DNA from 2 places in the Streptomyces sp. DSM 116795 genome. Region 2 is predicted to be linked to the other one. Evidence: predicted binding sites of a transcription regulator. Region 2 holds the regulator's gene; the other holds the start of a gene.
What was found. Region 2 encodes HspR, which represses chaperone genes until heat shock. Its sites were predicted from a motif close to TTGAGNNNNNNNNNCTCAA; they were not measured.
Positions count from the first base shown of each region.

Region 1: the regulator HspR is predicted to act here: its motif matches at 10,221-10,239, upstream of lon (endopeptidase La).

Region 1 covers NZ_CM147707.1:2,214,942-2,227,020, forward strand. Annotated here, with positions in the region: gene ACSMXX_RS09310 (sensor histidine kinase) at 1-488, opposite strand, end outside; gene ACSMXX_RS09315 (hypothetical protein) at 919-1,833, shown strand; gene ACSMXX_RS09320 (MarR family winged helix-turn-helix transcriptional regulator) at 1,919-2,365, opposite strand; gene ACSMXX_RS09325 (lysozyme) at 2,665-3,516, shown strand; gene ACSMXX_RS09330 (hypothetical protein) at 3,679-4,797, opposite strand; gene ACSMXX_RS09335 (hypothetical protein) at 4,904-5,083, opposite strand; gene ACSMXX_RS09340 (hypothetical protein) at 5,086-5,949, opposite strand; gene ACSMXX_RS09345 (hypothetical protein) at 6,265-7,401, opposite strand; gene lon (endopeptidase La) at 7,676-10,198, opposite strand; gene ACSMXX_RS09355 (spermidine synthase family protein) at 10,583-11,290, shown strand; gene ACSMXX_RS09360 (response regulator transcription factor) at 11,370-12,079, shown strand, end outside.
Region 2 covers NZ_CM147707.1:3,816,023-3,828,101, forward strand. Annotated here, with positions in the region: gene ACSMXX_RS16465 ((Fe-S)-binding protein) at 1-1,935, opposite strand, end outside; gene dnaK (molecular chaperone DnaK) at 2,256-4,133, shown strand; gene grpE (nucleotide exchange factor GrpE) at 4,130-4,852, shown strand; partial or broken gene dnaJ (molecular chaperone DnaJ) at 4,928-6,132, shown strand; gene ACSMXX_RS16485 (heat shock protein transcriptional repressor HspR) at 6,134-6,592, shown strand; gene ACSMXX_RS16490 (VOC family protein) at 6,644-7,000, opposite strand; gene ACSMXX_RS16495 (methyltransferase domain-containing protein) at 7,066-7,896, opposite strand; gene pdxR (MocR-like pyridoxine biosynthesis transcription factor PdxR) at 7,965-9,452, shown strand; gene ACSMXX_RS16505 (trypsin-like serine peptidase) at 9,570-10,454, shown strand; gene ACSMXX_RS16510 (PPOX class F420-dependent oxidoreductase) at 10,522-11,031, opposite strand; gene clpB (ATP-dependent chaperone ClpB) at 11,210-12,079, shown strand, end outside.

The sequences.
Region 1 (12,079 bases), 1.6 Mb from region 2:
ATCTCCAGCGCGCTGCTGTCGCCGGCCTGCGCCTCCTGGCGGATGCGCGGCAGCTTGCCGAGGGACTTCCGTACGGACGCGGGTGCCGTCTCCCGGATCTCGGTGATCTGCCGGTCGACGCGGGCGCGTTGCTCCTCGGTGACGCCTGCGCCGTCACGGCTGGTGCGGCCGGCGGCGACATACTCGACCATGCCGTCGCGCTCGTCCGCCAGTGCGTGGCCGAGGGCGATGGCCCGCTTGTCGAGCTCGGCGCGGTCCACCAGCTCCTGGGACTCGGTGAGATCGCCGTATGCGCCCAGCACCGCGGGTGTGCCGGCTCCGAGCACGGCGACTGAGCAGAGCGCCACGGAGGCCAGCAGCCGGTTCCGCACCCGCGCCCGGCGGGGGGCGGGCTCCTGTGCCGGGCCGCCCTGCGCCGTGGCCCGGCTCCCGGGCCTGGTCAGCAGTCCGGCCGGTCCGCCCGGCTTCCGCAGTAGCTTCGTCCGCACCCGTGCTCGCAATCTCGTCGGGGCCTGCCCCGGGGCGACCCACCCCGGGTGGCGCAGTCCAACCATGTGTCGCAGGAGCGGACTTCGTCCCATGTCGTCCCTTGCATCCCCTTGGACGCCATCCGACCCTTCCAGCACGGATGACAGGCGATGTGACGATCTCCTGTTGGGCCACCCGAAGGAGTGAACCGTAAACGGGAGTCGGCGAACAACTCCACTTGCGCACGCCAACCACCCTGTGCCGGGCACCGGTTGGCGATCCCCTCAAGGGCTGGCACGTTGCGCGTTCGCATACTTGCGGACGCGCTAATTCCGGTCAACTCCGGTCCCACCGCGACGCCTGACCTGGCGAACTTCGCCGAATGCCCAGGCTCTTGACACGTCTTGCCGGTCCCCTCCACCGGAGCGCCCCGAGTGCAGACTGAAGGCCATGCGCATCGACATGACCGGCGAGCCCGGAGATCCCCGGCACCCCAACGAGGACTACGTCTCGGCGGCTCTCCCCTCGTCCGGAGAGGGGGGCGCACTGGTGGTGCTGGACGGGGTGACGCCGCCGCGGGACGGCACCGGATGCGTACACGGGGTGCCCTGGTTCACAGCCCGCCTGGGCGGCACGATGCTCGAACTCGCCACCGCACAGCGGGACCTGACACTCCGTGCGTGCCTTTCGAAGGCCATTTCCCGTACCGCTGCCGAACATTGTTCAATCTGTGACCTTTCTCACAGCCGTACTCCGCAGGCGACCGTCGTCGCCGCCCGCTGGGACGAGGAGACCGTCGAGCACCTGGTCCTGTCGGACTCGGTGCTGCTCATGGAGCGCCCGGGCGGCTCGGTGACGCCCGTACTCGACTCCCGGCTGGGCGAACTGCCGCCGCACATCGGCGCGTTGCGAAGCCGTGTGCGTGCGCTGCCCGAGGAGGGTGCCGAACGGAGCGCCGCCCGCGCCGAGTACGTCCGCGCGGTCGAGGCCCTGCGCAACATCCCCGACGGCACCGGCTTCTACACGGCTGCCGCCGACCCGGCCGTCGCCTCACGCGCCGTCACGGGGACCGCGCCACGCTCGGAGGTGAGCGCGCTGCTGGCGCTCAGCGACGGCGCGGCACGCTGGAGCGAGATCTTCCGGCTCGGGGACTGGGCGGCGCTTCTCGCCCTCGTACGGAAGGAGGGCACCGGCTCGCTGGTCGCCCGCGTACGCCGGGCCGAGCGGGCCGATCCGCACGGTACGGCGCATCCGCGGGGCAAGGCGCACGACGACGCCTCGGCCGTCTTCGCCGAACTGGTGCCGGGAGGGGCACCGGGCGCATCAGGCCCGCCGGCCGCTGCCGGGGAGACTGCGGGCAGCTGACTGCCGGCGGCCGGCTCGCCCGTCCGGCTCGCCCGTCCGACTCCCGCCGCTGACTCCCGCGGCCAGACTGCCCGCGGTGAACTCGTCAACTCCCCGCGTCCGACATGGAATTGAGCTGATGCATCAGCCGCGCCAGCTCGGCGACCTCGGCCGGGTCCCAGGTGGCGAGCTTGCGCATGTACTCGCCCCGGCGTGCCTCGCGCACCGATCTGAAACTGTCGCGGCCCCGCGGGGTCAGATGCACGAGCTGGGCACGGCCGTCGACCGGGTCGGGGGCGCGGAGGATCAACCCGAGGTTCTCCAGCACCCGCAACTGGCGGCTGATGGTCGCCTTGCCGACACCGAAGTACGTGGCGAGGTCGGTGGCCCGTTGCGGACCGCCCTCGTCAAGACGCATGAAGAGCCCGTACGCGGCGGGCTCCAGCTCAGGGTGAACCTCTCGGGCCATCTCGCCCGAGAAGGCGCGCGCCCGGCGCATGAAGACCGTCAGCTCCCGTTCGAGATCCAGCAGTTCGGGTGCCTGCTGCCGCATGTACTCATCCACCTCTGCGCCCTTCTCCTCCGTCGCCCCACGCGTCTCTGCCGTCATTCGCGCGGAAACTTCCCGTCGCGGACGGCGATCGTCGCAGTTCCAGCATTATTTCGCAGGTATGGACCACCGGCAGAGAGCTGTCCGTCTTCCCCGCCTATGTCTACGCGCGTACGGTTAAAGATGTGACATGCCCACACCAGAGTGGGCATGTATCAACTACCCCCCACCTTCACGCCCCACCGCACCGTTCCCCGCGCCAATCCCGACTCCCCACCCCACGCACGGTTTCGGAGGCAGCGATGCCAGGTCACGGATCCGGTACGACCCGCCGCGGACGAGGAATCCTCTCCGCGGCGGGGTTGTTCATCTCCGCTCTCGCTCTGCTCGTCACCGCACCGGGTACGGCGAGCGCGGCCCCCCAGGACGCCGACCCCGTCAAGCCCGGCGAGGCCTCGATGGGCGTCGGCGTACGCATGCACGAGGGCGGCGACTCCACGGACGGCAGCCCGCCGCAGACGCTGGCCGCGTCCGTCCACGGCGTCGACGTGAGCAGCCATCAGGGCAACGTCCCGTGGTCGACCCTGTGGAACAGCGGCGTCAGGTGGGCCTACGTCAAGGCGACGGAGGGCACGTCGTACACGAACCCCTACTTCACGCAGCAGTACAACGGCTCGTACAACATCGGGATGATCCGCGGCGCCTACCACTTCGCGCTGCCGGACAACTCCAGCGGTGCCGCGCAGGCCAACTACTTCGCGGACCACGGCGGCGGCTGGAGCAAGGACGGCAAGACGCTCCCCGGCGTGCTCGACATCGAGTACAACCCGTACGGATCGACCTGTTACGGGAAGAGCCAGAGCGCCATGGTCAGCTGGATCAAGGACTTCACCAGCACCTACAAGTCACGTACCGGACGGGACGCCGTGATCTACACGACGACGGACTGGTGGACGCAGTGCACGGGCAACAACGGCGGCTTCGGCAGCACCAACCCGCTGTGGATCGCCCGTTACGCCTCTTCGCCCGGCACGCTCCCCAACGGGTGGGGCTTCCACACCTTCTGGCAGTACACCTCGACCGGGCCGACCGTCGGGGACCACAACCTGTTCAACGGTTCGATGGACCGTCTGAAGGCGCTCGCCAACGGATGACCGGCGACGCCCCGCGGACGGTGACCTGACGCCCGTGCCGCGCCGGCGGCGGAGCGTGCCGGCGCGGCGTTCCCAGCCGGGAGGGGGTGCCCGGTGGCGGCTCTTGCGGGCCGCCACCGGGAGCTCCCGCCCGCCCGGACACGCCGTAGCTGTACTGACCCGTCAGCTCTTGTCCGGCTTCGTCGTGGCCGGCGCCGAGCCGACGGCTTCGCAGTTGGGGACGCTGTTGGGCGGCGCGCAGTTGGTGGGGTGGTTCTTGAAGACGGTGCTCCGGATGAGGTTCACCTGGAACGGGGTCGGCTGCTTCGCGGACTTGCTCTTGCTCTCTTCATGCCTGGGGGCGCCGTTCGTACCGATGAACAGGCTGAAGCGGGTACCGGGGTTCGCGATGCCGCCGCCGCGGGTGGCGCCGCCGTTCGCGGTGTTGTGGCTGACGCTGCTCCTGTACAGGGTCGTCGGCTCGTTCGCACCGGTCTGGATGCCGCCGCCGTCGGTCTGAGCGATGTTGCGCCTGACCTTTGTGAAGTTCGCGCGCAGCGGCCCGGTCTGGTCGTTGATGGCCATGGTCATGATGCCGCCGCCGTGGTCGCCGGAGTCGTTGCCGTCGACCGATACGTGCTCCAGCTTGGTTTCGCCTGCGTTCGCGAGGCCGCCTCCCCAGATGCCGCCCCAGTTGTCGCGGATGGCGCCGCCCCGCATCGTCATCGTCCCGTTGGTGGCCACCCCACCGCCGAAACCGCCCCTGTTGTTGTTGACCGTGGAGTCCTTCAGAACGAGGGTTCCCAGCTGGTTCCAGATCCCGGCGCCGACGCTGCCCCTGTTGTCCCGGACCGTCACATCGGTCAGGGAGAGTCTGCCGCGGTCGTTGAAGAAGCCCCCGCCGTGGCCCGAGTCCGCGGTGGTCTGACCCCCGCGGACGCTGACCGAGTCCAGGCTGAGGCTGCCGCCCTGTCTCACGTGGAAGACGCGGAAGGACGCCTGGGCGTTGGTGCCGCGCTGAATGGCGGTGCCGTCTCCGGAGATCCGTACCTTTCCGGTGATCTCCGGCAGGCCGTCGTCCGCGTTGTCCGGCTGCGAGAGGTTGTAGACACAACGAGGGGCGAGGACGATGCTGCCGCCGCTGGTGTTGGCCGCGTTGATGGCCGCCTTCAGTGCGGCGATGTCGTTGCAGGGCACGCGAGTCGGCGCCTGCGCCTGCGCTTGCCCGGCAGGCAGGAGTGTCAGGCACAGGCCGAGGCCGGTGACGGCGGTCAGGGTTACGCGTCTGAGCTTGTCAGTCATGCGGCTTCCCTTGCGTCTGGGGGGACAGGAGGACGGCTTCCGGCGACGCCCAGAAGCCTGCGAGCAGCCATCGCCACTGAGCGCCGCCGAGCCGGCATTCCGAGATCTATCCGACGAGCGGATCCGCCGCATGTCCGGCTGTGCCGTTCGGCCGCCGTGCCCAGGGCGGCCCCGTCGAAGGCGCGGCGAGGGGCCCCGGCCGGGAGATCCCGTACGCGGCCGTCAGGAAGACCTGCCGGTCGTCCCTCGCGACCTCGGCGGCGCAGCCGCCCTGCGTCCGCCGCAACCTCAGCTTCTCCCCGGTTTTGTGGCGTTCCCGGCCGGGGCGGAGCCGACGGCGTCGCAGCGGGGGACGCTCCCGGGCGGCGCACAATTGGTGGGGGTGTTCCTGAAGACGGCGCTGCGGATGAGGTTCACCTCGAACGGCGGCTGGGCGGCGCTGCTGTTCCTCCGCTTGGCGCTCGTCCCCGTGCCGGTGTGGAGGTCGAGGGAGACACCTGTGTTCGAGATGCCGCCGCCCATGCCGGGGCCGCCGTTCGCGACGTTGCGGCTGACGCTGCTGCGGTACAGAGTCGTCGGCTCGTCCGCACCGGCGTACATGCCGCCGCCGTCGGTCTGCGCGACGTTGCCCCGGATCCTGGTGAAGTTCATCCGCAGCGGCCCGGATTCCTCATCGATGGCCATGGTTGCGATGCCGCCGCCGAGATCGCCGGAGCCGTTGCCGTCGACCGACGCGTGGTCCAGCTTGGTGGCGCCTCCGTTCGCGAGGCCGCCTGCCCAGTTCGTCGCCGTGTTGCTGCGGAGGGCGCCGCCCCGCATCGTCATCGTCCCGCTCGTGCCGACCCCGCCGCCCCACACGGCGCTGTTGTCCCTGACCGTGGTGTTCTTCAGAACGAGCCGTCCCAGGACGCTCGCGATCCCGCCGCCGAGGCCGCTGGATGTGTTGTTCCTGACCGTCACGCCGCTCAGGCTGACGGTGCCGCGTTCGTTGAGGAGCCCGCCGCCGTTGCTCCCGCTCACCGGAGCGGACTCACCGCCGCGGACGGTGAGCGAGTGCAGAGCGAGGCTGCCGCCCAGCGTCACGTGGAAGACGCGGAAGGGCGGGGCGCCGGCTGCGCGCCGGATGACCGAGCGGTTTCCGGAGATCCGCACCTTGCCGGTGATCTCCGGCAGGCCGTCGTCCGCGTTGTCGGCCGCGGTGAGCGAGTAGGTGCAGCGATGCGCGAGGACGATGCCGCGCCCGCTCGTGTTGGCGTTGTCGACCGCGGCCCTGAGCGCGGCGACGTCGTTGCACGGGACCCGGATCGACGCCTGCGGAGCCTGGCGGGAAGGAGCGTGAGGCAGAGGCCGAGGCCGGTGACTGCGGTGAGGGATACGCGTCTGAGCTCGTCGGTCATGCGGCTTCCCTTTGCTCTGGGGGACGGGCGTCTTGCTCTGGGGACGGGCGGCCGGGGCGTGGTGGAACCGTCAACTCCTGCCCGGCTTCGTTTCGTTCTTGGACGGCGCGGAGCCGACGGCGTCGCAGCGCGGAACGCTGTTGGGCGGGGCACAGTTCTCGGGCGTGTTCTTGAAGACGGTGCTCCGGATGAGATTCACCTTGGGCAGCGCCTGCGCGGCACCGGCCTTGCTGATCCGCTCGTCCTCGGCGCCTGTGGCCGTGGTGATCTCGTAGCGGGCTCCGAAGTTGCCGATGCCGCCGCCGCTGCCGGGGCCGTCGGTCGCGGTGTTGCGGTTGACGGTGCTCCGGTACAGGGTCGTCGGCTCGGTGCCGCCGATCAGGATGCCGCCGCCTGTCACGGCCGTGTTCCCTCTGACCTGCGTGAAGTTCGTACGCAGCGGTCCGCTGCGGCCGTTGATGTCCAGGGGCATGAGGCCGCCGCCGACCTCGGCTTCGTTGTGGTTCGCCGACACGTGGTGCAGCGTGGTGCGGCCGGCGTTCGCGAGGCCACCGCCCCAGTTGACGGCCGTGTTGTCGCTGAGGGCGCCGCCCCGCATCGTCATCGTCCCGTTGGTGGCCACCCCACCGGCGTTCACGCTGGTGTTGTTCCTGACCTCGGTGTTCTTCAGCTCCAGCGCTCCGCGGTTGTTCCAGATGCCGCCGCCGAGGAACGCGGAACTGTTGTTCCTCACCGTCACGTCGGTCAGGGTCACTCTGCCCTGATCGCTGAAGATTCCTCCGCCGTTGCGCCCCGTATCGTTGAACGCCGAACCGCCGCGGACAGTGAGCGACTTCAGACTCAGGCTGCCCCCCTGCCGTACGTGGAAGACGCGGAAGGCACCGTTGGCGCCGGGACCTCGCTGGATGGTGGACCGGTCCCCGGAGATCCGCACGTCCCCGGTGATCTCCGGCAGGCCGTCGTCGGTGTTGTCGGCCGCCGTCAGGGAGTAGATGCAGTGCGAGGCGAGGACGATGCTGCCGCCGCCGGTGTTCGCGTCGTCGATGGCCGTCCTGAGCGCGGCGATGTCGTTGCAGGGCACGCGGACCGACGCCTGCGGAGCCTGCGCCTGGGCCTGCGCCTGGGCCTGTCCGGTGGGAAGAAGGGTGAGGAACAGGCCGAGGCCCGTCGCGGTGGTGACGGTTACGCGTCTGAGCTTCGCGGTCATGCGGCATCCCTTGCTGTGAGGGAACAGGGAGTCGGGATCCGGCAGCGCCCAGAGGCCCCCGGGCAGTTACCGCCCTGAGCGCCGCCGGATCAGCAATCCGAGATCTATCCGACGACCGGATCCGCCGCATGTCCGGCTGTGCCGTTCGGCCGTCCTCCCGAACGTCCCGGCCCGGCCCGGCCCGTGGAGCGACCGTGCCCGGACACGGCGCCGCGCCGGCATGCGATGCCGGCGCGGCGTCCAGGGCGGGGAGGGTCCCCGGCGGTTCGCGGCGTCAGGCCGCCACCGGGAACCCCCGCTCGCCGCCATCGTGGAGGCAGCCGGACTCGGCCGGTGTCAGGGCCAGCTCGAGCACCTGCCGGATGTCGGCGAGCGGACGCACGTCGAGCCTCTCCAGCACCTCTTCCGGCACATCGTCCAGGTCGGGCTCGTTCCGCTTGGGGATGATCACCGTCGTGACACCGGCACGGTGCGCCGCGAGCAGCTTCTGCTTCACGCCGCCGATGGGCAGCACCCGCCCGGTCAGCGAGACCTCGCCCGTCATCGCCACGTCCGTACGCACCTGACGTCCGCTCAGCAGCGACGCAAGCGCCGTGGTCATGGTGATGCCGGCGCTCGGGCCGTCCTTGGGCACCGCGCCCGCCGGGACGTGCAGGTGAATGCCGCGGTCCTTCAGATCGGCCACCGGCAGCTCCAGCTCCGCACCGCGCGAACGCAGGTACGACAGGGCGATGTGCGCGGACTCCTTCATCACGTCACCCAGCTGCCCGGTGAGGGTCAGCCCGGAGCCGCCCGTCTCGGGGTCGGCGAGCGACGCCTCGACGAAGAGCACGTCGCCGCCCGCGCCCGTGACCGCGAGCCCCGTCGCCACACCGGGCACGGCCGTACGCCGCTCCGCCGGGTCCTGGGCGGACTCCGGGGTGTGGTGCGGCCGCCCGATCAGGGCGCGCAGCTCGTCCGCGCCGACGGTGACGGGGAGTTCGCGCTCCCCCAGCTCGTGCTGGGCCGCCACCTTGCGCAGCACCCGGGAGACCGAGCGCTCCAGGTTCCGTACGCCCGCCTCCCGCGTGTACTCGCCGGCCAGCTTGCGCAGCGCGCCGTCCTCCAGCCGGACCTCGCCGGATTCGAGGCCGGTGCGCTCCATCTGGCGGGGCAGCAGGTGGTCGCGGGCGATGGTGACCTTCTCGTCCTCCGTGTAGCCGTCGAGCTGCACGACCTCCATACGGTCCAGCAGCGCGTCCGGGATCGCCTCCATGACGTTGGCGGTCGCGAGGAAGACCACGTCGGACAGGTCGAGTTCGACCTCCAGGTAGTGGTCGCGGAAGGTGTGGTTCTGCGCCGGGTCCAGGACCTCCAGCAGCGCCGACGAGGGGTCGCCGCGGAAGTCGGCACCGAGCTTGTCCACCTCGTCCAGCAGCACCACCGGGTTCATCGAGCCGGCCTCCTTCACGGCCCGCACGATGCGCCCGGGCAGCGCCCCGACGTACGTACGCCGGTGACCGCGGACCTCCGCCTCGTCGCGTACGCCGCCGAGCGCGACGCGGACGAACTTGCGGCCCATCGCCCGCGCCACGGACTCGCCGAGCGAGGTCTTGCCGACGCCGGGCGGCCCGGTCAGTGCCAGCACGGCGCCTCCGCGCCGGCCGCCGACGACGCCGAGGCCGCGCTCGTCGCGCCGCTTGCGCACCGCCAGGTACTCGGTGATGCGCTCCTTCACGTCCTGCAGTCCCGCGTGGTCCGCGTCCAGGACGGCCTGGGCGCCGGCGATGTCGTAGGCGTCCTCCGTCCGTTCGTTCCAGGGCAGTTCCAGGACGGTGTCGAGCCAGGTGCGGATCCAGCCGCCCTCGGGTGACTGGTCGGAGGCGCGCTCCAGCTTCTCCAGCTCCTTGAGCGCGGCCTTGTGCACGTGATCGGGCAGCGCCGCCGCCTCGACGCGGGCGCGGTAGTCCTCGCCCTCGTCCTCGGGGTCGCCGTTCAGCTCGGCGAGCTCCTTGCGTACGGCGTCGAGCTGGCGCCGGAGCAGGAACTCACGCTGCTGCTTGTCGACGCCCTCCTGGACGTCCTTCGCGATCGACTCGGCCACGTCCTGCTCGGCGAGGTGCTCGCGCAGCGATCCGATGGCGAGGCGCAGCCGCTCGACGGGGTCGAGGGTCCGCAGGAGGGCGATCTTCTGCTCGGCGGACAGGAACGGGGAGTACCCCGCGTTGTCCGCGAGCCGACCGGGGTCGTCGATCTGCTGGAGCCGGTCCACGACCTGCCATGCGCCGCGCTTGCGGAGCCAGTCGGCGGCGAGCGCCTTGTACTCGGTCATCAGCTCGGCGGCGTCGCCGCCGGTCTCCGTCCCGCCGGCCTCCGCGGGCCTGTCGTTGTCCGCAGCCCCGCCGGTCTCCGCGGTCCTGTCGGTGTCCGCACCCCCGCCGGATTCCGCGGCCCCTTCCCCCTCTCCGTCCTCCGGTACGAGCCTCCCCTCAACCCACAGGGCGGCGCCGGGGCCGCTCGTACCTGAGCCGACGCGCACGCGCTGCCGGCCGCGGATGAGGGCACCCGGGTCGCCGTCCGCGAGGCGGCCGACCTGTTCGACGCGGCCGAGCACGCCGATGTCCGTGTAACTCCCCCCGACCCGCGGCACCAGCAGCACCTGCGGCTTCTCTCCAGAGGCGATGGCGGCCTGCGCGGCCTCGACCGCCGCCCGCACCTCACTGTCCGACAGGTCCAGGGGCACCACCATTCCCGGCAGCACGACCTCGTCGTCGAGGGGCAGCACGGGCAGGGTGAGGGGTGTGGACGTCGCAGCCATGATCTCTCCCTAGGCAGGCAAGTTGAGCTATGCCCACTCAATGCGCAGAGGCCTGCGGATGTTCCGCCGATTCCCTGCTGTTCGCCAGGAGCGATCGACCCACTCCGGCCCGGCCGGAGGAGCGGGCGGCCCCAGAGGGCCCGCCACCGGGGCTCTGCCCCGGGGCGGCCCGCATCTGGCCGCGGCATCTCCCTCTCGGCAATGCGCTCCACTCCGCGAGTGTTCCCCGCGCCCCGCGCGGAGGTCCGGCACCGCCGGGCTCCGCCGCGGGACGACTCACCGTCGCGGCGGAGAGAAACCCGCCCCCCGCCGAGCAACGTCCCGGGAGGCGCCCCATGGGCCCGCACTTGTCGGGCTGCCACCGCGGAGCGAGAGGATGAGCCCATGTCCCTACCCCCAGACGCCGCGGCCCCCGTCGTCCTCGACCGCCGCTCGGGGCCGAACGGCGAAGTGGTGCTGCGGCAGCACGGGGCGCTGCTGCAGATCATCGCCAACGGCACCTTCCTCATGGACACCTCCGACGGGCGCTCCGAGCGTCTGCTCGTACGAGCCGCTCTGGAGGAGCTGCGCCGCGGACGGCAGCACCGAAGCGCGCACGGGGAGGCGCCGCGCCTGCTGATCGGCGGCCTCGGCGTCGGCTTCTCGCTCGCCGAGGCCGCCGCAGAGCAGGAGTGGGGGCGCATCACCGTCGTCGAGCGCGAGGAGGCCGTCATCCACTGGCACCGGGAGGGCGGGCCGCTCTCCCGGCTTTCGGCCGCGGCGCTGCGCGATCCGCGTACGGAGATCGTGCACGCGGACCTCACGCGGTATCTGCGGGGCGGCGAGCTGTTCGACGCGCTGTGCCTCGACGTCGACAACGGCCCGGAATGGACCGTCACCGAGGACAACGCCTCCCTCTACTCCCCCGCCGGGCTCACCGGCTGCCGTGCCCGGCTGGCGCCCGGCGGCGTACTCGCCGTCTGGTCGGCGCAAGCCTCCCCGACATTCGAGGATGCATTGCGGAATGCCGGATTCCAGGGGGTTCGTACGGAAGAGATCCCCGTCGCCCGAGGCGTCCCCGACGTGGTCCACTTCGCAACCAAACCGGCATAGCCGCAGCCGACACAAGCCCCTTACGCTGCTGCAAGCACGCACACAAACAAGCCACGGGGCCATGCAGGGGCGGGGTCGAATGGACCAGAAGAACATCACACCGGCACAGAGCAGCAACGCGTCCGCGTCGACCACCCCTGGCGCGCAGCGCAGAATCCTGGTCGTCGAGGACGATCCCACGATCGTCGACGCCATCGCGATGCGGCTGCGGGCCGAGGGATTCCAGGTCCAGACGGCGGGCGACGGCCCCGCCGCCGTGGACACGGCCGAGGCGTGGCAGCCCGATCTGATCGTCCTCGACGTGATGCTGCCGGGCTTCGACGGACTGGAGGTCTGCCGACGGGTGCAGTCGCAACGTCCGGTCCCCGTACTGATGCTGACGGCGCGGGACGACGAGACGGACATGCTGGTCGGGCTCGGAGTCGGCGCGGACGACTACATGACGAAGCCGTTCTCGATGCGCGAGGTCGCCGCGCGGGTGCACGTACTGCTGCGCCGGGTCGAGCGGGCCACGCTCGCCGCGCACACCCCGCGCAGCGGCATACTCCGCCTCGGCGAGCTGGAGATCGACCACTCGCAGCGCCGGGTGCGCGTCACCGGTGAGGACGTGCACCTCACGCCCACCGAGTTCGACCTGCTTGTGTGCCTCGCGCACTCGCCGCGTGCCGTGCTCTCGCGGGAGCAGCTGCTCGCCGAGGTGTGGGACTGGGCGGACGCCTCCGGGACGCGCACCGTCGACAGCCACATCAAGGCCCTGCGCCGCAAGATCGGCGCGGAGCGCATCCGTAC
Region 2 (12,079 bases):
CTCGCGCGGCGGCGTGTAGACCTTGTTGTGACGGCCCAGGTAGCACGGGTCGTGGTACGTGATCAGACCCTCGACCGGCGTGACGGGCACCAGCTTGCCCTCGTCCACGAGGTGCTGGAGCAGCTGGGTGTGGTGGACGACCTCGTAGTGGCCGCCCAGTTGCGGGTACTCGTTGGCGAGCGTGTTGAAGCAGTGCGGACAGGTCGCGACGATCTTCTTCTTCGAGGCGGGGAGCTTGGTGCTCTCGTCGTCATCGTCCTCCCCGAAGGCGGCGTTGAGCGTGCCGACGTTCTCCTCGCCGAGCTGCTGGAAGAGGAACTCGTTGCCGAGGCGGCGGGGCGAGTCGCCGGTGCACTTCTCGTCGCCGCCCATGATCGCGAAGTTGACGCCGGCGATGTGCAGCAGCTCCGCGAAGGCCTTGGTGGTCTTCTTCGCCCGGTCCTCCAGGGCGCCCGCGCAGCCGACCCAGTAGAGGTAGTCGACCTCGGTGAGGTCCTCGACGGTCTTGCCGACGACGGGCACCTCGAAGCCGGTCTCCTCCGCGAGCTCCTTCGTCCACTCCAGGCGCTGCTTCTTGGCCAGGCCCCAGGGGTTGCCCTTCTTCTCCAGGTTCTTGAGCATCGTCCCGGCCTCGCTCGGGAACGCGCTCTCGATCATCACCTGGTAGCGGCGCATGTCGACGATGTGATCGATGTGCTCGATGTCGACGGGGCACTGCTCGACGCACGCACCGCACGTGGTGCACGACCACAGCACGTCCGGGTCGATGACGCCGTTCTCTTCTGCCGTGCCGATCAGCGGGCGCTCGGCCTCCTCCAGCGCCGCCTTCGGTACGTGCTTGAGCTGCTCCTCGGTGGCCTTCTCCTCGCCCTCCATCGTCTTGCCGCCGCCGGCGAGCAGATACGGGGCCTTGGCGTGCGCGTGGTCGCGCAGCGACATGATCAGCAGCTTCGGCGAGAGGGGCTTGCCGGTGTTCCAGGCGGGGCACTGCGACTGGCAGCGGCCGCATTCCGTACAGGTGGAGAAGTCGAGGATGCCCTTCCAGGAGAAGTCCTCGACCTGGGAGGCGCCGAAGCGGACCTCCTCCTCGTTCTCGTCGTCGAGGGCCGTCTCGAAGTCGATCTCCTTGCCCCCGGAGACCATCGGCTTCAGCTCACCCAGCGCGGTGCCGCCTTCCGCGTTGCGCTTGAACCAGATGTTCGGGAAGGCGAGGAAGCGGTGCCAGGCCACACCCATGTTGGTGTTGAGGCCGACGACGATCATCCACACGAACGAGGTGCCGATCTTGATCAGCGCGACCAGGTAGGTCAGGTTCTGCAGCGCGCTCACGCTCAGGCCGTCGAAGGCGGCGGCCAGCGGGTAGGAGACGAAGTACGAGGCCTCGTAGCCGTGTACGCCGTGCAGCGCGCCCTCCAGTCCGCGCAGCACGAGGATGGCCACCCCGATCGTGAGGATGACGTACTCGACGAAGTACGCCTGGCCCGCCTTGGAACCCGCGAAGCGGGACTTGCGGCCCGCCCGCGAGGGCAGGCTGAGCAGCCGGATGACGATGAGCGTGGCGATGCCGAGCGTCGTCATCAGGCCGAGGAACTCCGTGAACATCTCGTACGGCGCCCACGTGCCGATGAGCGGCAGCGTCCAGTCGGCCTGGAAGAGCTGACCCATGGCGTGCACGAGGGTCAGCACGAGCGCGAAGAACCCGACGGCGACGAACCAGTGCGCGAAGCCGACGACGCCCCACCGGTTCATGCGTGTGTGACCGAAGAACTCGCGGGCCACGGTGAGCGTGCGCGCAGCCGGGACGTCGGTCCGCGTGCCGGCGGGCACCGGCTGCCCCAGCCTGACGAAGCGGTAGATCTGCGCGATGGCGCGCGCGAACAGCGCGATGCCGACCGCGGCCAGCACCAGCGAAACGACGATCGCGGCGAGTTGCATGGGGGCTCCTCGGGCGGCCTTCGGGCGAGACCTGATCGGGTGGCTTACTAAGCGGTAACTTATCTGATTCGTACGAGACTACCCACTCCCCGTGCCCTGCTGGTACCCGGGCGCGCGGTGATCTGCGTCGCGGGGCGCCCTACGGGGTCCGTGCGCCGCCCCGCAGGCCCGATACCCCTGTTTATCCCCTGGTCAGAAGGGGGTGCGCATAAAGACGGCATAAGAGTTGAGTGGGCTCAGCTCAGGTCGTTTGACGTTCTCGGATCGGCCAGGCACTCTTGAGCCAGCTTCACTCAAGACATCAGCTGGAGGAAACCGAAATGGCACGTGCGGTCGGCATCGACCTGGGCACGACGAACTCCGTCGTCAGTGTTCTCGAAGGCGGTGAGTCCACCGTCATCACCAACGCCGAGGGCGCCAGGACCACGCCGTCCGTTGTGGCCTTCGCGAAGAACGGCGAGGTGCTCGTCGGCGAGGTGGCCAAGCGGCAGGCTGTGACCAACGTCGACAGGACTGTCCGGTCCGTCAAGCGTCACATGGGCACCGACTGGAAGATCAACCTGGACGGCAAGGACTTCAACCCGCAGCAGATGAGCGCCTTCATCCTGCAGAAGCTGAAGCGCGACGCGGAGTCCTACCTCGGTGAGAAGGTCGAGGACGCCGTGGTCACCGTCCCGGCGTACTTCAACGACGCCGAGCGCCAGGCCACCAAGGAGGCCGGCGAGATCGCGGGCCTCAATGTGCTGCGCATCGTCAACGAGCCGACGGCCGCCGCCCTCGCCTACGGGATGGAGAAGGAAGACCAGACGATCCTGGTCTTCGACCTCGGCGGTGGCACCTTCGACGTCTCGCTGCTGGAGATCGGCGACGGCGTCGTCGAGGTGAAGGCCACCAACGGCGACAACCACCTCGGCGGTGACGACTGGGACCAGCGCATCGTCGACCACCTCGTCAAGCAGTTCCAGTCCGGGCACGGCGTGGACCTGGGCAAGGACAAGATGGCCCTCCAGCGTCTCCGTGAGGCAGCGGAGAAGGCGAAGATCGAGCTGTCGAGCTCGACCGAGACCAACATCAACCTGCCTTACATCACGGCGTCCGCCGAGGGTCCGCTGCACCTGGACGAGAAGCTCACGCGCTCCCAGTTCCAGCAGCTGAGCGAGGACCTGCTGGAGCGCTGCAAGACCCCGTTCCACAACGTGATCAAGGACGCCGGCATCCAGCTGTCCGAGATCGACCACGTGGTGCTGGTCGGTGGCTCGACGCGTATGCCCGCCGTCGCCGACCTGGTCAAGGACCTGACCGCCGGCAAGGACGCCAACAAGGGCGTCAACCCGGACGAGGTCGTCGCCATCGGCGCCAGCCTGCAGGCCGGTGTGCTCAAGGGCGAGGTCAAGGACGTCCTTCTGCTGGACGTCACCCCGCTGTCCCTCGGCATCGAGACCAAGGGCGGCATCATGACCAAGCTGATCGAGCGCAACACCACGATTCCGACGAAGCGTTCGGAGACCTTCACCACGGCCGAGGACAACCAGCCGTCGGTGCAGATCCAGGTCTTCCAGGGCGAGCGCGAGATCGCGGCGTACAACAAGAAGCTCGGCATGTTCGAGCTGACGGGTCTGCCGCCCGCTCCGCGCAACGTGCCGCAGATCGAGGTCAGCTTCGACATCGACGCCAACGGCATCATGCACGTCTCCGCCAAGGACCTCGGTACCGGCAAGGAGCAGCGGATGACCGTCACCGGCGGCTCGGCGCTCCCGAAGGAAGACATCGAGCGCATGATGCGCGACGCCGAGCAGTACGCGGACGAGGACGCCAAGCGCCGCGAGTCCGCCGAGACGCGCAACCAGGCGGAGCAGCTGGTCTACACGACCGAGAAGTTCCTCAAGGACAACGAGGAGAAGGTCCCCGGCGAGATCAAGACCGAGGTCGAGGAAGCTCTCGAGGACCTGAAGGAGAAGCTGAAGGGCGAGGACACCGCGGCGATCCGCGAGGCCAGCGAGAAGGTCGCGGCGACCAGCCAGAAGCTGGGTCAGGCCATGTACGCGGACGCGCAGGCCGCCCAGGGCGAGGCCGGCGGCGCTGAGGCCGGTGCCGAGGGTGCCGAGGGCGCCGGGCAGGCCAAGGCCGACGGTGACGAGGATGTCGTCGACGCCGAGATCGTGGACGACGAGCAGAAGCCGAAGGATGGTGCAGCGTGACGGAGGAGACTCCGGGCTTCGAACAGAAGCCCGACGTCCCCGCCGACGCCGTACAGCCCGATGACGCTGCGGCGCAGGCCGCCGGACAAGTGCCCGCCGACGAGGCGGGGGGTCCGGCGGAGCCGGCCGGGGACGTGACCGACAACGAGCAGGAGGGCCAGTCCGGCCCGGAGGTCCTGCAGGGCCAGGGTCAGGATGCCCAGGTGGCGGCGCTGACCGCTCAGCTGGACCAGACCCGTACGGCACTGCACGAACGGACGCAGGATCTGCAGCGGCTCCAGGCGGAGTTCCAGAACTACCGCCGCAGGGTCGAGCGTGACCGCGCGTCCGTGAAGGAAGTCGCCGTCGCGAACCTGCTGACGGAACTGCTGCCGGTGCTCGACGACATCGGCCGCGCCCGTGACCACGGCGAACTCGTCGGCGGCTTCAAGTCGGTGGCCGAGTCGCTGGAGATGGTCGCCGCCAAGATGGGTCTGATGCAGTTCGGCAAGGAGGGCGAGCCCTTCGACCCGACTGTGCACGAGGCGCTGATGCACTCGTACTCGCCCGACGTCACAGAGACGACGTGCGTGCAGATCCTGCAGCCCGGGTACCGAATCGGCGAACGGACGATCCGCCCCGCCAGGGTCGGAGTCGCCGAGCCGCAGCCGGGTGCTCAGGGCGCGGCAGGCGAGGAGTCCGCCGACGAAGAGGAGAACGGTGGCCCCGACCAGGGCTGACCAGGCCGACCAAGCCGACCAGGCTGGCCACGGCAGCACAAGCGGGCACGGAACCGGGAGGGAGGGACGCCGCGGATGAGTACGAAGGACTTCATCGAGAAGGACTACTACAAGGTCCTCGGCGTCCCGAAGGACGCCACCGAGGCCGAGATCAAGAAGGCCTACCGCAAGCTCGCCCGGGAGAACCACCCCGACGCCAACAGGGGCGACGCCAAGGCGGAGGAGCGCTTCAAGGACGCCTCCGAGGCCTATGACGTACTCGGCGACGCCAAGCGCCGCAAGGAGTACGACGAGGCGCGCGCCCTGTTCGGCAACGGGGGCATCAGGACCGGCGGTCCAGGTGGTCCCGGCGGAGCGGGCGGCTTCAACTTCGACCTGAGCGACCTCTTCGAGGCGGCCAGCCGGGCGGCCCGGGAGGCCCCGGCGGCCCGGGCGGAGCGGGCGGCTTCGGCGGCGGTCTCGGTGACGTGTTCGGCGGGCTGTTCAACCGCGGCGGCGCCGGTACGCGCACACAGCCGAGGCGCGGCCAGGACATCGAGTCCGAGGTGACGCTCAGTTTCACCGAGGCGGTGGACGGCGCCACGGTCCCGCTGCGGATGTCGTCCTCGGCGGCGTGCAAGGCGTGCGCCGGCACCGGCGACAAGAACGGCTCACCGCGTGTGTGCCCGACGTGCGTCGGCACCGGCCAGGTATCGCGCGGTGGCGGTGGCGGCTTCTCCCTGACCGATCCCTGCGTCGACTGCAAGGGCCGCGGGCTCATCGCGCAGGACCCCTGCGACACGTGCAAGGGCTCCGGCAGGGCGACGAGTTCGCGCACCATGCAGGTCCGTATCCCCTCGGGCGTCAGCGACGGGCAGCGCATCAGGCTGCGCGGCAAGGGCGCACCGGGTGAGCGTGGCGGCCCGGGCGGCGACCTGTACGTCGTCGTGCACGTGGACCGTCACCCGGTCTTCGGCCGCAGGGGGGACAACCTGACCGTGACCGTGCCGGTGACCTACCCGGAGGCGGCGCTCGGCGGCGAGATCAAGGTCCCGACGCTCGGCGGTCCGCCGGTCACGCTCAAGCTGCCGCCGGGCACGCCCAGCGGCCGTACGATGCGGGCCCGCGGCAAGGGAGCGGTCCGCAAGGACGGGACGCGCGGCGATCTGCTCGTCACCATCGACGTATCGGTTCCGAAGGATTTGAGCGAGAAGGCGAAGGGCATCCTGGAGACCTACCGCGAGGCGACGGCCGCGGAGGACCCGAGGGCGGCCCTGTTCAAGGCCGCGAAGGGAGACTGAGGTGAACGGCCGAGGTGGACGACGCAATCCTTACCAGCTGACCGACGAGTCCCCTGTGTATGTCATCTCGGTCGCCGCTCAGCTCTCCGGTCTGCACCCGCAGACCCTGCGCCAGTACGACCGCCTCGGCCTGGTCTCCCCCGACCGCGCGGCCGGGCGCGGCCGGCGCTATTCGGCGCGCGACATCGAACTCCTGCGTCAGGTGCAGGAGTTGAGCCAGGACGAGGGGATCAACCTCGCGGGCATCAAGCGCATCATCGAGCTGGAGAATCAGGTGGCCGCGCTGAAGTCCCGCGTGGTGGAGCTCCAGCAGGCGGTCGAGGGCGCCGCGGCGGCCATGCAGCAGCGTGAGGCCCAGGTCCACGCCTCGTACCGGCGCGATCTCGTCCCGTACGAGGACGTCCACCCGCAGTCCGGCGCGCTGGTCGTCTGGCGGCCCAAGAAGCAGCGCCGCGACTGACGCGCCGCCGCGACTGACGCGCACGCGCGGCTCTCACCGCCGGCACGGCGATCACTGCCGGCGCGGCCCCAGGACGCAGAACTCGTTGCCCTCCGGGTCCGCGAGTACGACCCAGGGGTCCTCCTCGCTCTGGCCCACGTCGGCGTGGCGTGCGCCGTGGGCCAGGAAACGGGCGACCTCGGCCTCCTGGTCGTCGGGCCGGAAGTCCAGATGCAGCCGGTTCTTGCCGGTCTTCCGCTCCGGGACGGGCACGAAGAGCAGTCCGGGCAGCCGGTCCGGGGCCGGGCGGATCTCGAACTCCTCCGCCGAGTCGTTCAGTACGGTCCAGCCGAGGGCCTCGGCCCACCAGCGCCCCAGCGTGGCCGGGTCCGCCGCGTCCACCATGACCTGTTCCCATTCGAGGCTCATGCGCGGGAGCGTACTGCCCGAGCTCGGCCGGGGCACCGGGTTGACCGGGGCGTTCCGGCTCAAGCTCAACCGGCGGTGTGCGGGCCGGGGTTGACGGCGAGCGCCTTGAAGTACGTGTAGTGGAAGGTGCCGCCCGGCTCGGTGGTCCGGTACAGGTCGGCGATGCCGCGCTCCCAGTCGGCGGGCGTGGTGAGACCCGCGGCAAGGACGTCGTCACGGATCAGTTCGAACATGGCGATGAAGGTGTCCCGGGTGAAGCCCTGGACCAGATCGGGCCGGGACCGGTCGGCGTAGACCGTGACCGGGCGTACGTCGACGTGCTCGTACCCGGCGTCGGTCAGCAGAGGCTGGAGCCGGCGGCCGATCAGCGCGTCGCCCCCGCTCGCCGACTGGAGACGCACCTGCTGGTCGACCACGGCATGTGCCTCGGCGCTGTACGGATGGAAGAAGACCGAACCGTGGTCCCCCTCGATCACGGTGGCGGTGCCTCCGGGGCGCAGCAGCCTCCGCAGCTCCGCAAGCGCGCGCTCCGGCTCGCGCAGATGCTCCAGTACGAAGCACACGAAGAGATGGTCGAACTCGCCGTCCGCGTACGGCAGATCGAACAGGTCGGCCCGGCACCACTCCACGCCGGCACCGGGGACCTGGGCCGTGACGCGCTCACGGGCGCGGCGCAGAGAGTGCTGGGAGGTGTCGACGGCCACGATGTGCGCGCCCGGACTGGCGGCGGCCAGATGCACCGTCTGAGCGCCGGTTCCGCAGCCGGTCTCCAATACGCGGCTGCCAGGCGGGTAGCCGGTGCCGCGGTGCAGGAGTGCGGCGAGCGTGTCCGCCTGGTCGCCGAGGCGGCGGGCCTCACGTTCCGAGTACCCGTGCACGTAACCGGTGTCTGTCACAAAGACCTCGCTCTCTCCCCAGCTGCGCCGGCATCTGTCCGTGACGCCACCCTGCGGGGATTAGATCGATGAACAGTGCCAAAGAGAGCGCAGTCGACCGGGCCATAACGACGGGTTCCGACTTCCTCCAGCTGGACACCGCCGAGGCGCCGCGCGGAGGGCTGGCCGAGTGGCTGGCGCGGCGGCTCCGGCTCGCGATCTCGGACGGCCGTCTCCCGGTCGGCAGCAGGCTTCCCGCCTCGCGGGTGCTGGCCGCGGAGTTGAGGGTCTCGCGCGGCGTGGTCACCGAGGCGTACCAGCGGCTGAGCGAGGACGGACACGTGGCCGGACGGGGCCGTGGCGGCACCGTCGTCGTCGCCACGGCAGCCCCGCCGGATGCCACCGTCACGGCGCCATCGCAACCGCCGGCGGACGGGGTGGTCTTTGACGCCGAGCCGGACGTGGAGATCTTCGAGACGATGCGGGCCACCCCCGCCCCCGTCGATCTGACGCCGGGGGTCCCGGACTTGGCCGCGTTTCCGCGTACCGCCTGGCTGCGCGCCGAGCGTTCCGTGCTCGACGGGCTGTCCGCCGCCGGTCTCGGCTACGGAGACCCGCGCGGTGCACCGGAGCTGCGCCGCGCGGTCGCCGGCTGGCTGCCCCGTAACCGCGGCGTCAGGGCCGACGCGGACGACGTGGTGGTGGTCGCCGGTGTCTCGCAGGCCCTGGCTCTGCTCGCGCTGCTTCTGCGCGAGCACGGTCCGGGCACCGTCGCCGTGGAGGAGCCCGGTTCCCTCGGAGCCCGCCAGGTGCTGCGCAGATGGGGGCTGGACACTCCTGCCGTCGAGGTCGACGCGGAGGGCGTCGACGTCGGCCGGCTGCGCGCTTCGGGGGCAGGGGCCGTACTGCTGACCCCCGCGCACCAGTTCCCGACGGGTGTGGTGCTCGGGGGCGACCGGCGCCGTGAACTGATGAGCTGGGCCCGCGAGGGCGGACTGATCATCGAGGACGACTACGACGCGGAGCACCGCTACGACCGTCCGCCTGTGCCCGCGCTGCGGTCGATGCTGCCGGACCGGGTCTTCTACGCGGGCAGCGTCTCGAAGCTCCTCACCCCCGCTCTGCGAGTTGGATGGGTGCTGGCACCACCGCGCTACCGGGAGGCACTCGTCGACGCCAAGCGGCACACGGACCTCGGCAACGCCGTGCTGCCGCAACTGGTGCTGGCGAGGCTGATGGAGTCGGGGGAGCTGGAGCGGCACCTGCGTCTCATGCGCAGACGTCACCGCCGTCGCCGGGACGCCATGATCGAGGCCGTCGGGGCGCATCTGCCGGACGCGACGGTGCACGGCGCCGCGGCCGGACTGCATCTGACGGTCACCTTCGACGACGCCCGGTTCGCGGACACCGGCCTCGCGGCGGCTGCTCTGGAGCGGGGGGTCAAGGTGCAGCCGCTCTCCTGGCACCGTCAGCGTCCCGGACGTCCGGGGCTCGTCCTCGGCTACGCGGCGAGCACGGAGGCCGGAATCGCCAGGGGCGTGGCGGCACTCGGCGAAGCCCGGCTGCGGATGCCGTGACGGCCCGACCCCACGCCTGGGCCGGCCGGCCGGGGCCGGCGGGCCGGAACATGCACTGTTAACCCGATCAGGTGTGTGCGGTTGGCCCCGGGGACGGCGGCGGAAGAGCGTAGGTGCATGACGTCGACCCGCGCGGCGCTCGCCGCACTCGTGACCTGCACGACCTCGCTGGCTCTCATGGGGGCGAGTGCGCCCGCGCCGTATCCGCACGCCTCGAAGGGTGACCGCTGGCCGCAGGGAACGGTCAGGACGGTCGGGAAGCTCGTCGCCAAGCTGCCGGGCCATCAGGCGGAGTCCTGCTCCGCCGCGATCGTCGACTCCCCGAGCGGCAGCATCGTGGCCACCGCGGCGCACTGCATCCACAGCCCGGAGCGTCCGCGCAAGCCGGAGGCCCTGTACTTCCAGCCCGCCTACAAGAGCAAGAACGGCCTCAAGGGCAAGGACAAGGGCAGGAGCAAGGGCAAGGGCACCAAGCGTGGCGGCACGGGCGACGGTCCGCGGACGGTGCTCGCTCACGGCTGGAAGGTGGAGTCGTGGAAGACGGCTCCCGGCTGGGACACCAGCAAGAACCTGGAGTCGGTCCTTCCGTACGACTGGGCGTTCCTGCGGATGGAGAAGCGAGGCGGCCGCACCATCCAGGACGTGTACGGCGCGAACAAGCTGCGGACCGAGCCCGTACGCGGCGGCCACACGGCCACGCTCGGCTACCCGGCCTCCTCGCCGTACGACGGGGAGACGCTTCACTACTGCGCGGGCAAGGCCCACCGATACGAGCGCGGCGAGATCGCCGCCACCAACGTGGGCGCACTGTCACTTCGGCCCTGCAAGCTCACCCAGGGCGTCAGCGGCGGCCCGTGGCTGCGCGGCATCGACAGGAAGAAGGGCGCCGGAACCCTGGTGGCCGTCACCTCTGTCGGCTCCGACGACGAGCTGCTGGGGCGGCCGTATCCCAAGTCGGCGAGGGCGCTCCTCGCCGAGTTCGGCGCCAAGAACAAGCGCTGAAGCCGGAGCCGTGCCCGGACGGACCGGGAGCGGACGGACCGGGAGCGGACGAACGGAGCCCTGCAGCTCAGGCCATCGCCACGCGGCCCAGGGTCCGGTCGACGGTGATCTCGATCAGCACGCGCTCCGGGTTGGGTCCGGGCCGGCGTCCGTAGCGTTCCTCGTAGCGGTGCTCCGCGTCGGCGACCGCCGCCGCGTCCGTACGGATGCGGGCCCGGCCCTCCAGGGTCGACCACCGTCCGCCGTCGAACTGGCAGAGGGCGACGCGCATGCCGTCGCTGCCGGCCGCCTCGATGTTGCGGACCTTCCTGCTGCCGTGGCGGGCCACCACGCGTGCGGTGCCGGGCTCCCGGCCGGGACCGGGTTCGTACGTCACGCTCACGGGCACCACGTGCGGTGTGCCGTCGGGCCGCAACGTGGTGAGAGTCGCATAGCGGCGCTCCTGCCAGAACTCCGCGAGGGCCTCCTCGGAGTCCCCCTGCGTCCCCTGGGTCTTCTGGATCCCCGGGGTCTCCTCGGTCTCCGTCGCGGGGGTCGCCGAAGCCGGCTCAGGCGGGTGCGGTTCGATGCTCGTCATGGGAACGAATCTAGCCCCGTGACAGTTGAGTGGAATAGACTCAACTTGCTGGAGGCTGAAGCTAGCAGCGAGCCAGGGCGAGGGGCACGGACGAGGGACAGGGAAGGACAAGGAAGCCCCCGGCAGGGCCCGCCGGCAGGCGACAGCACAGCCGTAGACGAAGGAGGCACGCACGCCAGTGGACGCAGAGCTGACCAACAAGAGCCGGGAAGCGATCAGTGCGGCCAGCGACCGGGCGGTGACGGACGGGCATCCCGACATCACCCCCGGCCACCTGCTCCTCGCTCTGCTCCAGGGCGAGGACAACGAGAACATCTCCGACCTGATCGCCGCCGTCGAGGCCGACCAGGCGGCCCTCCGCTCGGGCGCCGAACGCCAGCTCGCCGCCCTTCCCAGCGTCCAGGGATCGACGGTGAGCAAGCCGCAGCCGGACCGGCCGCTGCTGGCCGTCATCGCGGACGCCACACAGCGCGCGAAGGAGCTCGGCGACGCCTACGTCTCCACCGAGCACCTGCTCATCGGCATCGCTGCCAAGGGCGGCCAGACCGCAGACCTGTTGAAGGAGCAGGGGGCGACGGACAAGGCGCTGCTGGAGGCGTTCCAGTCCGTCCGGGGCAGCCGCCGGGTCACCAACCCCGACCCGGAGGGCACGTACAAGGCGCTGGAGAAGTTCGGCACGGACCTGACCGCCGCCGCGCGCGAGGGCAAGCTCGACCCGGTCATCGGCCGGGACCAGGAGATCCGCCGCGTGGTGCAGGTGCTCTCCCGCCGTACGAAGAACAACCCGGTGCTCATCGGCGAGCCCGGAGTCGGCAAGACGGCGGTCGTGGAGGGCCTGGCGCAGCGCGTGGTCAAGGGCGACGTGCCCGAGTCGCTGCGCGACAAGCGGCTGGTGGCGCTCGACCTCGGCGCGATGGTGGCGGGTGCGAAGTACCGGGGTGAGTTCGAGGAACGCCTCAAGACCGTGCTGTCGGAGATCAAGGCCAGCGACGGCCAGATCATCACCTTCATCGACGAGCTGCACACCGTGGTCGGCGCGGGAGCCGGC